Regions from separate parts of the Paenibacillus sp. Y660 genome, predicted to be linked through region 1. Evidence: riboswitches for the same ligand, from Rfam matches in the RefSeq annotation. Region 1 holds a riboswitch; each other region holds the start of a gene.
What was found. A riboswitch is a leader RNA that binds a small molecule or an ion and turns the genes downstream of it on or off. The one in region 1 is predicted to bind cyclic di-AMP.
Positions count from the first base shown of each region.

Region 2: it holds a riboswitch for cyclic di-AMP, as region 1 does, so the genes downstream of both, AC2TDN_RS15630 (NAD-binding protein) here and AC2TDN_RS20900 (C40 family peptidase) in region 1, are expected to answer to the same signal.
Region 3: it holds a riboswitch for cyclic di-AMP, as region 1 does, so the genes downstream of both, AC2TDN_RS20640 (resuscitation-promoting factor) here and AC2TDN_RS20900 (C40 family peptidase) in region 1, are expected to answer to the same signal.

Region 1 is NZ_JBXBBJ010000023.1:34,790-39,843, reverse strand. It holds gene AC2TDN_RS20905 (FAD-binding domain-containing protein) at 1-901, opposite strand, end outside; gene AC2TDN_RS20900 (C40 family peptidase) at 1,036-1,512, opposite strand; cyclic di-AMP (ydaO/yuaA leader) riboswitch at 1,516-1,668, opposite strand; gene AC2TDN_RS20895 (hypothetical protein) at 2,067-2,651, opposite strand; gene AC2TDN_RS20890 (hypothetical protein) at 2,785-3,600, opposite strand; gene AC2TDN_RS20885 (M1 family metallopeptidase) at 3,628-5,054, opposite strand, start outside.
Region 2 is NZ_JBXBBJ010000013.1:4,447-9,500, forward strand. It holds gene AC2TDN_RS15610 (hypothetical protein) at 68-631, shown strand; gene AC2TDN_RS15615 (P-loop NTPase fold protein) at 606-932, shown strand; gene AC2TDN_RS15620 (uridine kinase family protein) at 957-1,286, shown strand; gene AC2TDN_RS15625 (hypothetical protein) at 1,356-1,781, opposite strand; cyclic di-AMP (ydaO/yuaA leader) riboswitch at 1,787-1,948, opposite strand; cyclic di-AMP (ydaO/yuaA leader) riboswitch at 2,666-2,864, shown strand; cyclic di-AMP (ydaO/yuaA leader) riboswitch at 2,957-3,128, shown strand; gene AC2TDN_RS15630 (NAD-binding protein) at 3,248-3,646, shown strand; gene kdpF (K(+)-transporting ATPase subunit F) at 3,790-3,849, shown strand; gene kdpA (potassium-transporting ATPase subunit KdpA) at 3,869-5,054, shown strand, end outside.
Region 3 is NZ_JBXBBJ010000022.1:60,453-65,506, reverse strand. It holds gene AC2TDN_RS20650 (HD domain-containing protein) at 80-1,378, shown strand; gene AC2TDN_RS20645 (TatD family hydrolase) at 1,402-2,169, shown strand; cyclic di-AMP (ydaO/yuaA leader) riboswitch at 2,353-2,537, shown strand; gene AC2TDN_RS20640 (resuscitation-promoting factor) at 2,786-3,934, shown strand; gene rnmV (ribonuclease M5) at 4,059-4,607, shown strand; gene rsmA (16S rRNA (adenine(1518)-N(6)/adenine(1519)-N(6))-dimethyltransferase RsmA) at 4,611-5,054, shown strand, end outside.

The DNA of each region.
Region 1 (5,054 bases):
CATCAGAGAGCGGTGACAAGTTCGCCAGCTGCTCGTAACGGAAGAAATCTTCATGGTACATGGCCTGGTACAAGTAGAAATCACGCCAAGCCAGCTGACGGATCCATGCTTCGGCACCGGGCAAGCCCTGCGTAAGCTCGTAGGACTGACGCGCCGATATAGCGCCGGTGTTCAAGAAGCGAGCGAGCCCGCTAGTATGCTCCTCCGTGTAGATGTCCCGACTATCCGCATAAGAGGCGAGTCGCTCGCGTGCAAAGCGATCCAGCTTAGCTGACGATTTCTGTGAGCCTTCTACTCTCGTGCCGCCAAGCGAGTGTGAAATGGCATCCGGCAGCGCGAATTGCAGAGCGACCTTGGTGTTGATTTCGCTTAAGGTCGCGAGATCCTGAATCGTCGTCTCGCCCGCCTTGCTGTAGTACTCTTGCATATAGCTGCTCCACATGCGGTAGAAAGGCGTAAACACCTTGTAAGGCTCGGATCGCCGAGCATACGCAGGGAAAGCTTCCAAATCGGCCAGCGGCGCATCAGCAATCGATATCCAGCGGCGATTCATGGCTCGGACGGTTAGCTGAAGCCGCTCGTCGCGCCGGCGGGAGTAAGGCGTGTAGTCGGCATGGGCGATAACCTCATCTATCGGATGCGCCTCTAAGAGCGCTTCGGTAATCGAAGCGGGATCGCCATGCAGGACATGCAGCTCTTTCCCCGCCTTGGAATAGCTGTGCAGCAGGGAGGCGGCTTGCGCCATAAAATTACGGCCGCTGTGACTGTTTAATCTGCCTCCGTCCGTGAGGACAGGATCTATGATTAGCAAATGAATGCCCTGCGAATCCTTATTTCTCAAATAATCGAATGCGCGCAAATCTTCGGTACGCAAATCCTTGCGATGAATAAACAAATACATTGAGACTGCTCCTTCCCCTTAGCGGCGCAATAACAGCAAAGCCGCATGTCATTTGTCGCTTGAGGACAAACAACTGCGGCTTTGCTGAGTGAGTCTACCCGTGCAACTCTCATACAGAGAGGGAATAGGTTACTCTATTGTCCGTCGGCGTATGCTTGGAAAGAATCTGCATCCATAACACGACGAGCAGTTATAAAACGATTTTCATAATAGGAGGAGTTAAGTTTGTCTGTCACAACGCCTCTGCTAGAAGAGGAATGTGTAAACTTGCCATCTCCTATGTAAATGCCTACGTGGGATACCGTGCTGTTGTTTCCGCCAACTGTGTCGAAGAAAACAAGGTCTCCCGGAATAAGGTCCTCTTTAGCAACCTTATCGCCTGATTTTGCTTGCGAGCCGGATGTGCGTGGAAGCTCGATGCCCATTTTTTCGAACACATAGCTCGTAAATCCGGAGCAATCAAAGCCTTTCGACGACGTTCCGCCGCTTTTGTACGGTGAACCGATAAGATCATTGATGAAGCCGTTTAGTTTTGAGTCTGCGAAAGCGCTCCCAGCCTGGAAAGCGAGTACGAGAACGAGACCCAGTAGTAATGCGGTAACCTTTTTCAATTGTGAAACTCCTTCCAATGCCGACGAGGTTAGCTGTGGGGTTCGGTTGAAGGCTCCCTATGACTCCTCAGGCGCTGACAAACGTCAAACGTCGGAATCAATTCACCCAGAGTGGTTCCCCCGTTTTCCAAATAGGAAATTAGGCAGTTTTTTATTGCTCCTGAGAATTATTCGATTATTTTCATTGATCTCCTGCCTTTCCTGACTATTTCTAATAATTCTCATGTAACCTTTTGACTATTTGCTTCGTTTAACCGTTTATTGTGTAAAATAAACACTCATCACTAGTTCTTTCTAACTAAATGCAATGACTCAATTTCATTAATTATGTGGATCTGTTGTAAAATATACCGATTTGTCCCCTTGGCATCCTGTCTTAAAGACTATTCAATCATGCGGATAATGGCGGTATGATAGCATTTTGCGGAGAAAGATTAAAAAACTCTCATGCGAAGAATGACGAGTTAAAAAATTCAGTTTGCGGCATGAAAAAGGAGCCGTCCCTCAAGATCTATCATCTTGAAAGACAACTCCATCTACATGTAGACAAGCTATTATTTCGCAGTAATGATTTTTTCAGAGATGAGCTGCGGGCCTTCGTTCTTTTGCTCCATCCAGAACCGGAGCTTGTATTTGCCTGAAAACTTAAATTCATAGGAGACAAGCTTGGAGCTGAACCAGAAGGTATCCTTTTCGACAAACTCCTTGAAATCAACATCAGATTGGCTGCGGCCGTCAATGGTCGTTTCTTTATCGTTAGGATCGACAATCGTGACCTTGAATTCAGAGATGGCAACGTTCAAATTATCGATTTGCGCCTGCACCAAAAACTTCTGAACCGTACCTTTATCAACTTGCCCAAACATCGTCCGCTTCTCATTCATCAGAAACATATGAACATTGGGCTTCTGAATGACAAGCTTCTTATCGCTCCCCTTCCACTGCGTAAAAGCCTGCAGGGAATCGCTTAAGGAACGAATATTGATATAAACCTTATCATCAACTAATAAACCATCTTCAATGGATTGCTTATTATTAAAAAGCAGCGTTACTTTTTGTAACATTTTGTCTGCTGCAACCAATGAACCGCCCGATAAGAGCAAAACCATGGATAATAAAATCAGTTTTTTGCGCATCATTTATGTGTATCCTCCATTGTTCATTTACTTTCATCTATATATACAGAAATTGCATGATTTAGTTGCGGTCTATTTTGAAAATAAAAAAAGCCTCGTATCCACAATAATTTGTGGAGCCGAAGGCTTCTTCAGGTTAGGATTGTTTCGTCTGTAGACAATCGTACTGCGCGGCTATGGTCCATACCTTCACTACTGTTTTTACGAGGTAATAGCCTTGATGAAGGATGAGCGCGAACAAGCCGGCCCAGAGCATCGATAAGCTGGTGACAACGAGCCCGGCAGCTGCTCCGATCCCCCACATGATGAGTGAAATGGCTGCGAAGGAGATAAAGTTTCGAAGAGCCTTCCATAAGGAACGGAATACGCCTTCGCCCGATGTGGCGCCGAATTGCATAGCTAGAAACAGCAGATGCAGCACCGTACCCCACAGCAGCCACAGGCCGGCCCCAGGCAGCACCGCTCCCAGCAGCTCTGGAATGGAGCCGCTCTCCAGAAGCGCATCGAAGCCGCGCGGGAGCAGCCACCAAGCGGGAGCCAGCGATAAGACGCTTTCCATCCAGTACAGAAGCACAACAGGCTTCCAGTTTTTGCGAATGCCCTCAAGGAAGCGGGTTCCTCCGACTAATCTCGTTTGATTCAGCGAGTAGAACAGACCGGCGTTAAACAAGGGCGTTAGCAGCATTCTAATAACCATGAGGCTGCCGAGGGTCCACACATACGGAGTGATCAAATCGGTCTTGAACAGCTGGAACTGGGCTTCGGTCAAGAAGAGCTGGGCAGCGGTGTCGGACGGATAGGAGCTCGGATACCGCCGCAGCAGCGGCGAGACGACCGAATCAATGAAGCGATAGAGGAAAAACCCCCATAGCAGCTGATACAAAAATAATAAAATAACAAGATAAAAATGTTTAACCGCGAGTTGCCAGCCTTGCTTCACATGTATCTTCATCGTTTATCGCTCCTTGAACGCAATTACTTACCAGCTCAGCGACCCGAGCAGCCCTTCGAGCAGCTTGACTGCGCCAATGCTCCACCTCGTGCGCTTATCCTCCGGCAGCTCGGCCTGCATATAGTTGTTGATAAGCTTATTGTCGAGTACGTTGCTGTGACCCGGATCGATCATTGCCCATTTGAGCGGCGCGGAATGCAGCTGCGTATATTGAACGTGAGATTCTTCGGCATTCCATAGCTTCGTTAATTTATTGCCGTCGGTGAACTGCAAAACGACCTTGATCTCGCCGTTGCTGCCGCCGTTCTTCTTGACGAGCACGACTGACTCGTACATATTGGCGCCATCTTGCGCAACCGGGCGAACGCGGATCGATTCGACCGAGAAATCGGCCATTTGGTCGTCGTACACATATTGGCTGAAATAATCATGCCATCTCGCCTTCGTCACCGTCTCTACGACACGCTGGAAGTCGGCAGTGGAAGGATGCTTAAACTTATATTTTTGGAAATAGGTCCGTAAAATCTTTTGCATCGTTCTGGAGCCAACTTGATTCTCAATGCCAACGAGCACGAGCTTCGCTCGCATGTATACGTTCTCGGCGTATTGCGTGTGGCTGCCGTATGCCCAGGATGGCTGCTTGAGCGGCGCAGGATTGGTCATGTAGCTGGCTTCCATAGGCAGATTCGCTTCCATTCCATACGCGGTCTCCATGACCTTGTCCTCGGCGTAGGACGTGAATCCCTCGTCCAGCCAAGCTTCCTCGAATTCATTGGAGGCGACCATGCCGTACCAATATTGATGGCCGATCTCATGCACGACCGTTCGCTCCAAATCGTAGCCGGGATTTTCCTTCTCGGCTGCGAATGCGGTAATGAGCGTTGGATATTCCATGCCGCCAGCACCGTTAGCCCCTTTGGGAGGCACGACGATCGACAGCGTGCTGTAAGGGTATTCGCCATACCATTTCGCATAGCTTGCGAGCACGGATTTGGCTGCATGCATATAACGATCCTTCAGCTTGGCATGGCTCGGATCCAGATAGAGCTTAATCCGTACTCCAGGTATGCCCGTATCGGAGTAGGCGGTTTCCTCATAGACGAAGTCCGGTGACGCCGACCATGCAAAGTCATGAACGTCATCGGCATAAAATTGGTAAACCTTCATTTGATCCTTGATTTCAATAGCCTTCGTCTGGAAGCCGGTTGCCGCAACCGTGTAGGCCTCGGGTACTTTAATCCGAACGCTGTATATGCCAAAGTCGCTGTAAAATTCGGAGTTTCCATGGTATTGATGGACGTTCCACCCTTCGGAGGTTCGACCTCTCGTGCCGACTGTCTCGTAAACCGAGATTTTGGGAAACCATTGCCCCGCCATGACAAAATTACCGGAGTAGCCCATTCTTGCGAATACCTCGGGCAGCTTCACCTCGTACCCCATGCGCAGCGTAACGG
Region 2 (5,054 bases), on a different contig from region 1:
AAATTAGATACTAGAGAGATTATAATAATCAAAGCTGTTTAATTTAATTCGGAATGGAGGATGCATAATGGAACCTATAATAATAACGCCAAAGGTTGGAATAGGCCCATTTAAGCTGGGAATGAGTGAACGAGAAGTACAAGAAACTTTTAAGGATTACGCTAATTATCGCAGCTCAGATAATCCATATAACCCTAGCTATTTTGAACAGTTAATTACAAAGTTCGGGTATGATTCAGATAACAAAGTTAATTTTATTGAGATTGGCAATCGATATGATGTACCCGAAATTGTCTGTCTTTATAATGGGATTGATGTTTTTAGAACTAAGGCTGATGAGCTGGTAAAAGAAATAGATAAGGAAACCCAATATGTTAGAGATCATGATTCAGAAACAGGGTATTCTTATATCTTTAATGAGATTCAATTGTTGCTTTGGAGAGAACGTGTATTGACTGAAGAAATCTTAAAATCAGAGGAGTTTTTAACAGAGTGGAGCCCTGAGAATCAAGAGCTTGAAAAACGACACTTTTACTTTACTACAGTTGCTGTTACATCTCCTGACTATCTAACTCAACTTTCGGATCTTATAAATCGATTAAAAAATGAGTTCTCACAATCTGCCTTGTAGATCGGTCTTCTTGCTTGCACGTAAGAGGACAATCCATCCATCTTGTATTAAAATAGGAGTAAATTCGAAATGCTTGGAGAGGGTCGTCATGCGCTCTACGATTGCAATTGGCATTGCTGGCGGGTCTGGCAGCGGGAAAACCACATTGAGTAAATTTCTTGCCCACGGCCTTAGCCATTTTAAAGTAAAAGTCATACATATGGACAAGTATTATAAGAAGGAAAGGCCGATAACGGTTGCTTCATTTTCTGGCAAAGCTTATGAAGATTTTAACGATCCGGCTGCTGTTGATCTGGATTAGGTATTAGAGGATTTCAATGAATCTTTGTCCGATAAGGATGACGTAATCATTATTGAAGGTTTTTTGCTGTTCCATTTTTCGCAGCTAAGAGAATGTCTTGATTATAAAGTGTTTGTGGATTGCCAGTCCGATGAAAGGCTCGCAAGACGATTAGGGAAATTTTCGAATGAGCGTCACTCCATGGATGAAGCGATAAGCGAATATTTGGATTTGGTGAGACATACCCATGATCGGTATGTAGAGCCGACACGCTGGTACGCGGATTTAATCGTTAATGGTTCACTTGGATCGCAGAAGGGAAGTCAGATTCTGCTGGATTGGGTATTGCAGAAGTTGGAGGGATCCCGGATATAGAGCCTGAAAAATAAACAGTCCAGAACCTAGTGCTTGTTCTGGACTGTCTATTTTTGGTCATGAAATCAGTCAATCCAAAGAAACATAGGAGACAGAACGTTGACGCAAAACAGATTCTTCAAGATCGCTGTTGTACGGAGACGAATCGGCGGATTGTGCCAGGACATGATTGACTGCAGAGGCGAATAGGTCGAGAATACGTCCGTCCTCATCCGTTTTGTCGTATTGAAAATGGTGTAGAGGCGGAAGAGAGACGCTGCCGATAAAGCTTTGGAGCAGATCGCTCCATCGTTCCAAGTCAATCGAATCTTCGGTGTCGCTCGCAAACAGCTCGCTCCAGCCGAATCCTTGATCACTTGTTAAACGGAGACAAATGCGGTGGCCTGCAGAATCGACTGCGAGAGCAGGGATGACGAATAGCTCGATTCGTGTGACGGATAAAGAAGGGGTCTGTTCCGTGAAAAGGTGCAAATGATTTGCACAATTGGTCAACATGAAAAAATCTCTCCTTTGTTCGCTTACGAGGTTAGCTGTCGGATTCGGGCTAGAGAGAATGCCCTACCAGGGTTACAAATCCCTGGATTCACCCCTTGCAAAACGTTAGAAAACGTTAGCGTTGGTTCCCCCGCTTTTTCATTCGAAAAATTCAGCGTTAATAGTGTACTCTTCATTATAATCCCTAATTGCTTATCTGTAAATCTTTCGAATTAAAACAATGATATGTACGAGATTGCTTGTTTGAATAAAACAGTCTCATCCCATTCGGATTTACCGGTTGAACAAGATGAACGAGAATCCGTCAAGCTCAAGGCTGCGGCTGCAAATAAATAAAAAACTCGCACGTCCTTTATCATCGAAACAGGCTTGGATAGCACGGGAGTTCCCACAGCTGCTCTACTAGATTCACTGGAATTGTTTCATGAATGGCTTCTGATTGCGTGATCATTCGTAATCTCTCCTCCAGTTCGCTTTCGAGGTTAACTGCCATAATCAGGCATGCCGTCTATAGTAAACCCGAATGCGATCATTGTAAAACAGTTGTATTTCGGGATATGGCATCCTTTAGCCATTTTACAAGAAAAACTATCAATATCTTTATAAAAAAAGCATAATTCGCTGGATAACTCGTTTATTCTCTTCTATTCTCCTCTTTAGAAAAATCTGATTATTTCCGCTGAAAAGTGGCTTGTGGGTGCATATCATTATTTTCGAAAATAGGAGTAAAACGTAGAAATAGTGAGATATATCGAGATCGAATTCTATGTAAGCGCTGCGAAACGTTCTGGGGGTCTGAAATTAGCTAAATTCGCCAGCGGGCTCTCTTTACAGTGGCGATAGCGAGGAGTAAGATTCGATACAGGATTTACTAATAAGTTTCGATTTGCTGATCGCTGAGTTTCCGTGAATGCGGAAAACGGGGGAACCAATAAATGAGCTTTGCGCATGTTCGATGTGAGAGTCGAACGGCCGTAGAGCAGGGGTGAATCTTTGACTGGTGCCATGGATACTGGTCAAAGTAGGGCGACTCTCACCGCCCGAATCCGACAGCTAACCTCGTAAGCGTGGATTAGAGAGGAATGATGAAGCTTGTGATCGATTAATGTCGACCACAGAGTGTCATAAGCCTCTGTGGTTTTTTGCTGCCCAAAAACAGAGCAGCTGCTTGAAATGGTTTTAATTTGCTGAATCCTGCAGCAGCAGGAACGGGGGAACCAACGAAGAAAAGGCGTGTATGTACGCTCTTTGCTTCATGGGGTGAATCGCTTGGCAGCAGCCAGGCGTAGGGCAACTCTCAAGGCCCGAATCCGACAGCTAACCTCGTAAGTGTACTCGAGAGAGGCAACAGCCATCGCGCTTCCCGCGGCTTATTTTAGCTGCGGGCATAAGAAGCCGCGGGATTGGTTCCTCTTATCCCAAGGCTTCTTTTTGTTGCCTTTTTTACCAAATGGAGGATAAGCAAGTTGTTGGAAGAGCATATTATCGTAGCTGGATACAACGAATCCGGCAAATCATTTATTCGAACTTTAATGTTTCATCAAATGAAATTTATCGTCCTGACAAATAGCAAGCAGGAGGAGAAGCAGCTCCGCAAGCAAGGGATCATAGGCGTGCATTATATCAATACAAATGATCGCCAAAGCTGGCAGCCGCCGCATTATCCGATTCAAGATGTTTTCATATTCGAGAGCAGCTTTGCACTAAGCTGCCGCTTTGTCCATTGCTGCCGGACTTGGACGACCAAGCCGATCTACGTGATCACGCAGCAGTGGAATCCGCGGGCCGTTTACAAGGGGCTCGGTGCGGACCATATCGTATACTCGCAAACCGGTGAAGTCGGTTTTCTTTTAAGTCACAAATAATGCAGGAGGGAATTCAATATGCAGGATGTTTATATGATCATCGCTTTGCTGGCCTGCTTTGGTTTATTTTACGGATTTTTGACTTGGTGCGGCAGCGTAATCGACCAAACGGGAGGCGGAAGCGAATGATTATCGTGATGGTTATGGCTTTATTTGTTTTCGTTTATCTCATCTATGCCTTAATTCATCCGGAAAAGTTTTAATGGAGGAGGATCATCTACGATGGATATTTTTCAATTGCTGATCGTCATTGCGATTCTGTTATTGCTAGTTAAGCCATTAGGAACCTACGTCTATCACGTATTCTCGAATGAGCATAATCGCTTAGACAAGGTGTTCGGAGGCTCTGAGCGGCTTATCTATAAAATCATAGGTTTAAAGCGGCGAGAGGACATGAGCTGGAAAATGTACGCCCTTAGCTTTATCGCAACCAATATCATATTGGTAGCTTTCAGCTATTTGATTCTGCGTTTGCAAAACGCGCTTCCGTTTAATCCGAACGGGATGGGGAGCATGGAGCCGACGCTTACGTTTAATACGGTCATCAGCTTTATAACGAATACGAACCTGCAGCATTACAACGGGGAAAGCGCCTTATCCTATTTCTCGCAAATGGCGGTCATCATGATGATGTTTACGTCAGCGGCTACGGGCTTCTCGGTTGCGATCGCATTCGTCCGCGGCATTACGAGCCAAGGGCAAGCGATCGGCAACTTTTTCGAGGACTTTGTCAAAGCGCATACGCGAATTTTTCTTCCGGTTGCTTTTGTCATCACGCTTGTGCTCGTTGCCCTTCAAGTGCCGCAAACGCTTGATCCGACATTGACCGTCAAAACGCTAGAGGGCGCGATGCAGCAAATTGCGATTGGTCCTGTCGCTTCGCTGGAGTCGATTAAGCATTTGGGAACGAACGGCGGCGGATTTTTTGGCGCCAACTCGGCGCATCCCTTTGAGAATCCGAATCCGCTGACGAACGTCATCCAGATTTTATCGATGTGGGCGCTGCCCGCTGCACTGCCTTACACCTTCGGCCTATTCGCCAAAAACAAAAAGCAAGGCTGGGTTGTGTTCACAGCGATGATGTGTCTGTTCCTCGTGTTCCTGAGCGTAGCCTACACGTCGGAGAAAACAGGCAATCCAGCGATAAGCGCGCTTGGAATCGATGCTTCGCAAGGCAGCATGGAAGGCAAGGAAGTACGGTTCGGCATCGCGCAATCCGCATTGTTCACAACGGTGACAGCGGCAGCGACGACCGGTACCGTTAACAATATGCATGATACGCTTACGCCGCTCGGCGGCTTGGTGCCGCTTGGCGAGATGATGCTGAATGTCGTTTTTGGCGGCAAGGGTGTCGGACTTATCAACATGCTTATGTATGCGATACTCGCCGTGTTCATATGCGGGCTAA
Region 3 (5,054 bases), on a different contig from region 1:
TTGGAAACTGATTTACGACACAATTCGACAATAGTTTAACATTTTGTGTCGAAAATATGAACAAAGGAGATGAGAGACGATGAAGCAGCAGTTGACCGAAGAGAAGGTTTTTAAAGACCCTGTCCATCATTATATTTATGTGCAGGACCAGACCATTTGGGACTTGATTAATACGAAGGAGTTCCAGCGTTTGAGAAGAATACGCCAATTAGGAACCTCGTATTTGACCTTTCATGGCGCGGAACACAGCCGATTCTCGCATTCGCTGGGAGTCTATGAAATAACGCGTAAAATTATTTCTCAATTCGAGCGCAACGGCTATCCTGATTGGCCTGCCGAGGAGCGGCTGGTCTCGCTTTGTGCGGCTTTGCTGCATGATGTCGGTCACGGCCCGTTCTCCCACTCCTTAGAAGAAGTATTCGACACGGAACACGAAGAGTGGACCTGCAAAATTATTCTTGAGCATTCGGAAATCAATCATGTGCTGCGAGCTGTATCGGAAGATTTCCCTTCACAGGTTGCTGCAGTTATCCAGAAAACATATCCAAAGCCAATCGTTGTAAGCCTCATATCTAGCCAAATGGATGCTGATCGCATGGATTATTTGCTTAGAGATGCTTATTATACTGGCGTAAACTATGGAACCTTCGATTTAGAGCGCATATTACGCGTATTGCGACCTTATAAAGGGAAAATTGTAGTGAAAGAGAGCGGGATGCATGCCGTAGAGCATTATTTGATGTCTCGCTATCAAATGTATTGGCAGATTTACTTCCATCCAGTAACAAGAAGCTCTGAGATTATTTTACGTCAAATATTTCGTAGAGCACAGGAGCTTTATGTGGGTGGCTATACATTTGAATGGTTGCCGAACCCTCTTAAATGTCTGCTTCATAACAACATGACGGTGAATGATTATTTGAAACTGGATGAGGCGCTAGTTCAAACGGCTTTCACGCAATGGGCAGAGGAGCAGGATTCGCTGTTAAGCGATCTTTGCGATCGATTTATGAACCGTCATTTATATAAGTACATAACGATTGATAACCCTGATGATCAGCTTTTAAATGAGATTAGCGATTGCTTCTCTTCTATAGGAATGAATCCCGATTATCATATGGAAATTGACTTCCCGTTTGACCTGCCATACGACGTATATCGACCGGATAAAAAAGAAGGAGAAAAGAAAGAAAAAGCGCCGATTTTGTTGTTGGACGGTCAGGATGAAATAAGTGAAATATCTGCCAAATCCGACATCGTTCGTTCAATAACCGGATTGCATCAGGGGCAATATCATCTGTATTATCCGGAAGAGCCACTCAAAAAAAATATTTCACAAATACCTGATTCATTAAAAAAATTATTTAAACTCGACTGAAGGAGCCTGACACTAACATGACATTGCTATTTGATACCCACACCCACTTAGACTCATATAAGTTCGATGAGGATCGCCACGAAGTTATTCAGCGCGCAAAGGATGCAGGCGTGCACATGCTCCTTAATATCGGCTTTAACCGCGAGACCATTCCAACGACGATAGCGCTTGCTGAGCAGTATGAATTTATTTATGCGGCTGTCGGCTGGCACCCGGTTGACAGCATTGACATGCTTCTGGAGGATTTGGAGTGGATAGAGCGTTTATGCGCGCATGAGAAGGTTGTTGCCATCGGTGAGATCGGTCTTGATTATCACTGGGATACCTCGCCCAAAGACGTTCAGCAGCGCGTATTTCGCGAGCAAATCCGTCTTGCCCGTAAAGTAGGCAAACCGATCGTTATTCATAATCGTGACGCGCACGAGGATGTTATTCGAATTTTGCAGGAGGAAAATGCAGCCGAGGTTGGCGGGGTCATGCACTGCTTCTCCGGCAGCCCCGAAACCGCGAAGCAATGCCTCGATATGAACTTCTATATTTCGTTCGGGGGACCGGTCACTTTCCAAAATGCAAGGGTTCCCAAAGAGGTGCTCAAGCAGGTTCCGCTCGATAAAATTTTGATTGAAACCGATGCTCCGTATTTGGCTCCCCACCCCTTCAGAGGGAAGCGAAATGAGTCCTCTTATGTGGCACTAGTCGCACAGACTGCAGCCGAATTATTAGGCAAATCGGTAGAAGAAATAGGTGCGATTACGACCGAAAACGGTAAAAAATGTTTTGGTATTGTATAAAAACGAGAGAAACAGAGAGAATTTAAGACCTTTATCGCGTAAAAACTAATTTTTATAGCGATTATCGCTTAATTTTTCCGTCTTTATCCACCATTTTAGCTTAAATCGTCTTTTATCGTATCTTTACAATTCACCTCGTATGAGGTTATGATTCAACTCAGAGCATTACATTTTGTATTGGATTTCCAGTTTGCGCTTAATCTCCATCTGGAGAGCGGGGGAACCAAATACGGGTTTTATGTACCGTGTTTTGAATTCTTCAAGGGGTGAATTTCGGAACCTTTGCCATGAGCATTGCGTTTTCGAATAGGGCGTCTCTCTTGCCCGAATCCGTCAGCTAACCTCGTAAGCGTTCATAGAGAGTGATCAACCTCGTGCATCCATTTTTCTGTATCCCAGCGTAGTCATTTACCGGGAAGCCACGAAACAGATCCTCTGTCGACGGCTTCTTTTTATTTTCGAATAAACGGGAATTTGTCGACATAGGGATAAAAGATGGGGGTGGGAGGATCGATAGCAGTACTGGATTGCGTGCTTGCACGCCAATATACTATAGTCGCGTCAGTTGTATCATGCGTAACACTTGGCGGCGGGGCTATGAAGGAGGACCGATGAAGTGGGAATACTCCAGGTTAAGGACACCCATGGGAAACGATCATCCAGCATGTCTTTCGCATTGCGATGGAAGCGTGAAAACTTGCGTTTGATTCTTTTGAGTGCTACTATCTCAATCGCTATGACTTTCATGTTTTTGGTGTTGTTGTACGGAACGGCTGTCAAAAGCGTCTCCGTAGTAGTGAATGGACAAGAAACCGTTGTGGAAACGAAGCAATGGGTCCTGCAACGCCTACTGGATGAACAAGCTATCGCAATTGGACCACATGATGAGGTGTCCATACCGCTTAATGCGGCAATAAAGGACGGAGATCGAATTGAGGTAACTCAAGCGATTCCGGTAATTGTGAAAGCTGATGGCAAGACCTCTACTGTATATACGACAGAGAGAACAGTGCAGGCAGCGATCGAGGAATTAAATATTCCAGTTCGTAATCATGATAAAGTAATGCCTCCGCTTAATACGGTAGTTGATTCGGAATTAACGGTAACGGTTGTACGGGTTGACACGAAGGTGTCTGAATCCGAGCGTGCCATGCCGTACTCTATCGTAAAGAAGAAAGATCCTACGCTGGAAGCGGGTAAGGAAAAGCTCGTGCAAACCGGCAAGGAAGGCCTTATTGTTGAACATATCGAGAAGCAGTACGAGGACGGAATTCTCACTTCGAAGAAGATGGTCAGCAAGGTTGTCGAGACCGCTGCGGTGGACCATGTTATCGCGATCGGAACGAAGAAGGCTGAGCCTAAAGTGACTGTGCTCTCAAACAAAAGCCCGAGTGTTGCCATGCTGACAAAGAGCGGTGTAACATTTAAGGCCAAAACCGTACTTAAGAACGTCACGCTGACTGCTTATTCAGCAGGTGTCGCTTCTACAGGTAAAGATTCGGATCATCCGGATTACGGAATTACGGCATCCGGTTCCCGTGTAAAAGAAGGACGGACCATAGCGGTTGATCCGAAGGTTATTCCGATCGGCTGGTGGGTTTATATTGAAGGCATCGGTTTCCGCCGGGCTGAGGATACCGGCAGCGCGGTGAAGGGCAAAAAAATCGACGTATACTTCGATAGCAACAAAACGGCAAATAAGTTTGGCAGGAAGAAAGGCTTTACCGTTTACGTGCTCGGGCCAAATAAACCTTCTTCAAGCTAATTGCAGGATTACCATCATCTTATCGTAATATTCAATTAAATATGCCATCATAAGGAGAGGCACTGCCTCTTCTTTTTGCATGTTTGCGGGCTTATAAGAGTTTATGTTGAAGGGAATGGTCTTGATGATCAAAGAGATCATTGTCGTTGAGGGTAAAGATGATACCGCAGCGATAAAACGGGCGGTTGAAGCGGACACTATAGAGACGAATGGTTCGGCTATCGGTGAGGATGTATTAAGAAGAATAGCGCTGGCGAACGAGCGCCGCGGCGTCATTATATTTACAGATCCCGACCATGCGGGAGAGCGCATTCGCAAAATCGTTGCGAGGCACGCTCCCGGGTGCAAGCATGCTTTTTTGCCGCAGGAGCAGGCGTTGTACAAAGGGGATATCGGCATCGAGAACGCAAGTCCGGATGCGATTCGTACGGCACTCTCAGAGCTCCGTACAGAGTCGCTTCTCGAATCGGGTGAGATAAGCTTTGAGGATTTGATGGAAGCGGGGCTTATCGTGCATCCTGACGCTTCCAATCGGCGCCTTGTTATGGGCAAGCTGCTCGGGATCGGATATGCGAACGGCAAGCAGTTCTATAAGCGTTGTACAAGCTTCCGTATTTCCAAGGTGGAATTTGCAGAAGCGTTCAGACAAATGGAAAAGGAACTGGAGGGATAGAAGATGAGCGATCACGAACACAATGAGCAAAGCAAGGCATCGGTGAAATCTGTGCCCTTCGAGGTGGCAACGCCAAAGCGAACCAAAGAGATTATTGCCAAATACGGCTTCTCTTTCAAAAAAAGCCTCGGGCAGAACTTTCTGATTGATCAAAATATTTTGAACAACATCGTGGCTGCTGCCGAGCTGGACGAGACGAAGGGAGCGCTTGAGATTGGTCCCGGGATTGGCGCGCTTACGCAGCGGCTTGCACAAGCTGCTGGCAAAGTGACGGCTGTGGAGATCGATAATCGGCTTATTCCAATTTTAAAGGACATATTGGCTGAAGAGCAGCACATCACGGTCATACATGGCGATGTGCTCAAACTTGATTTGAAGCAGCTGTTCGAAGAGCAGTTTGCAGGGGTAACGGGCGTAAGTGTCGTTGCCAATTTGCCGTATTATGTG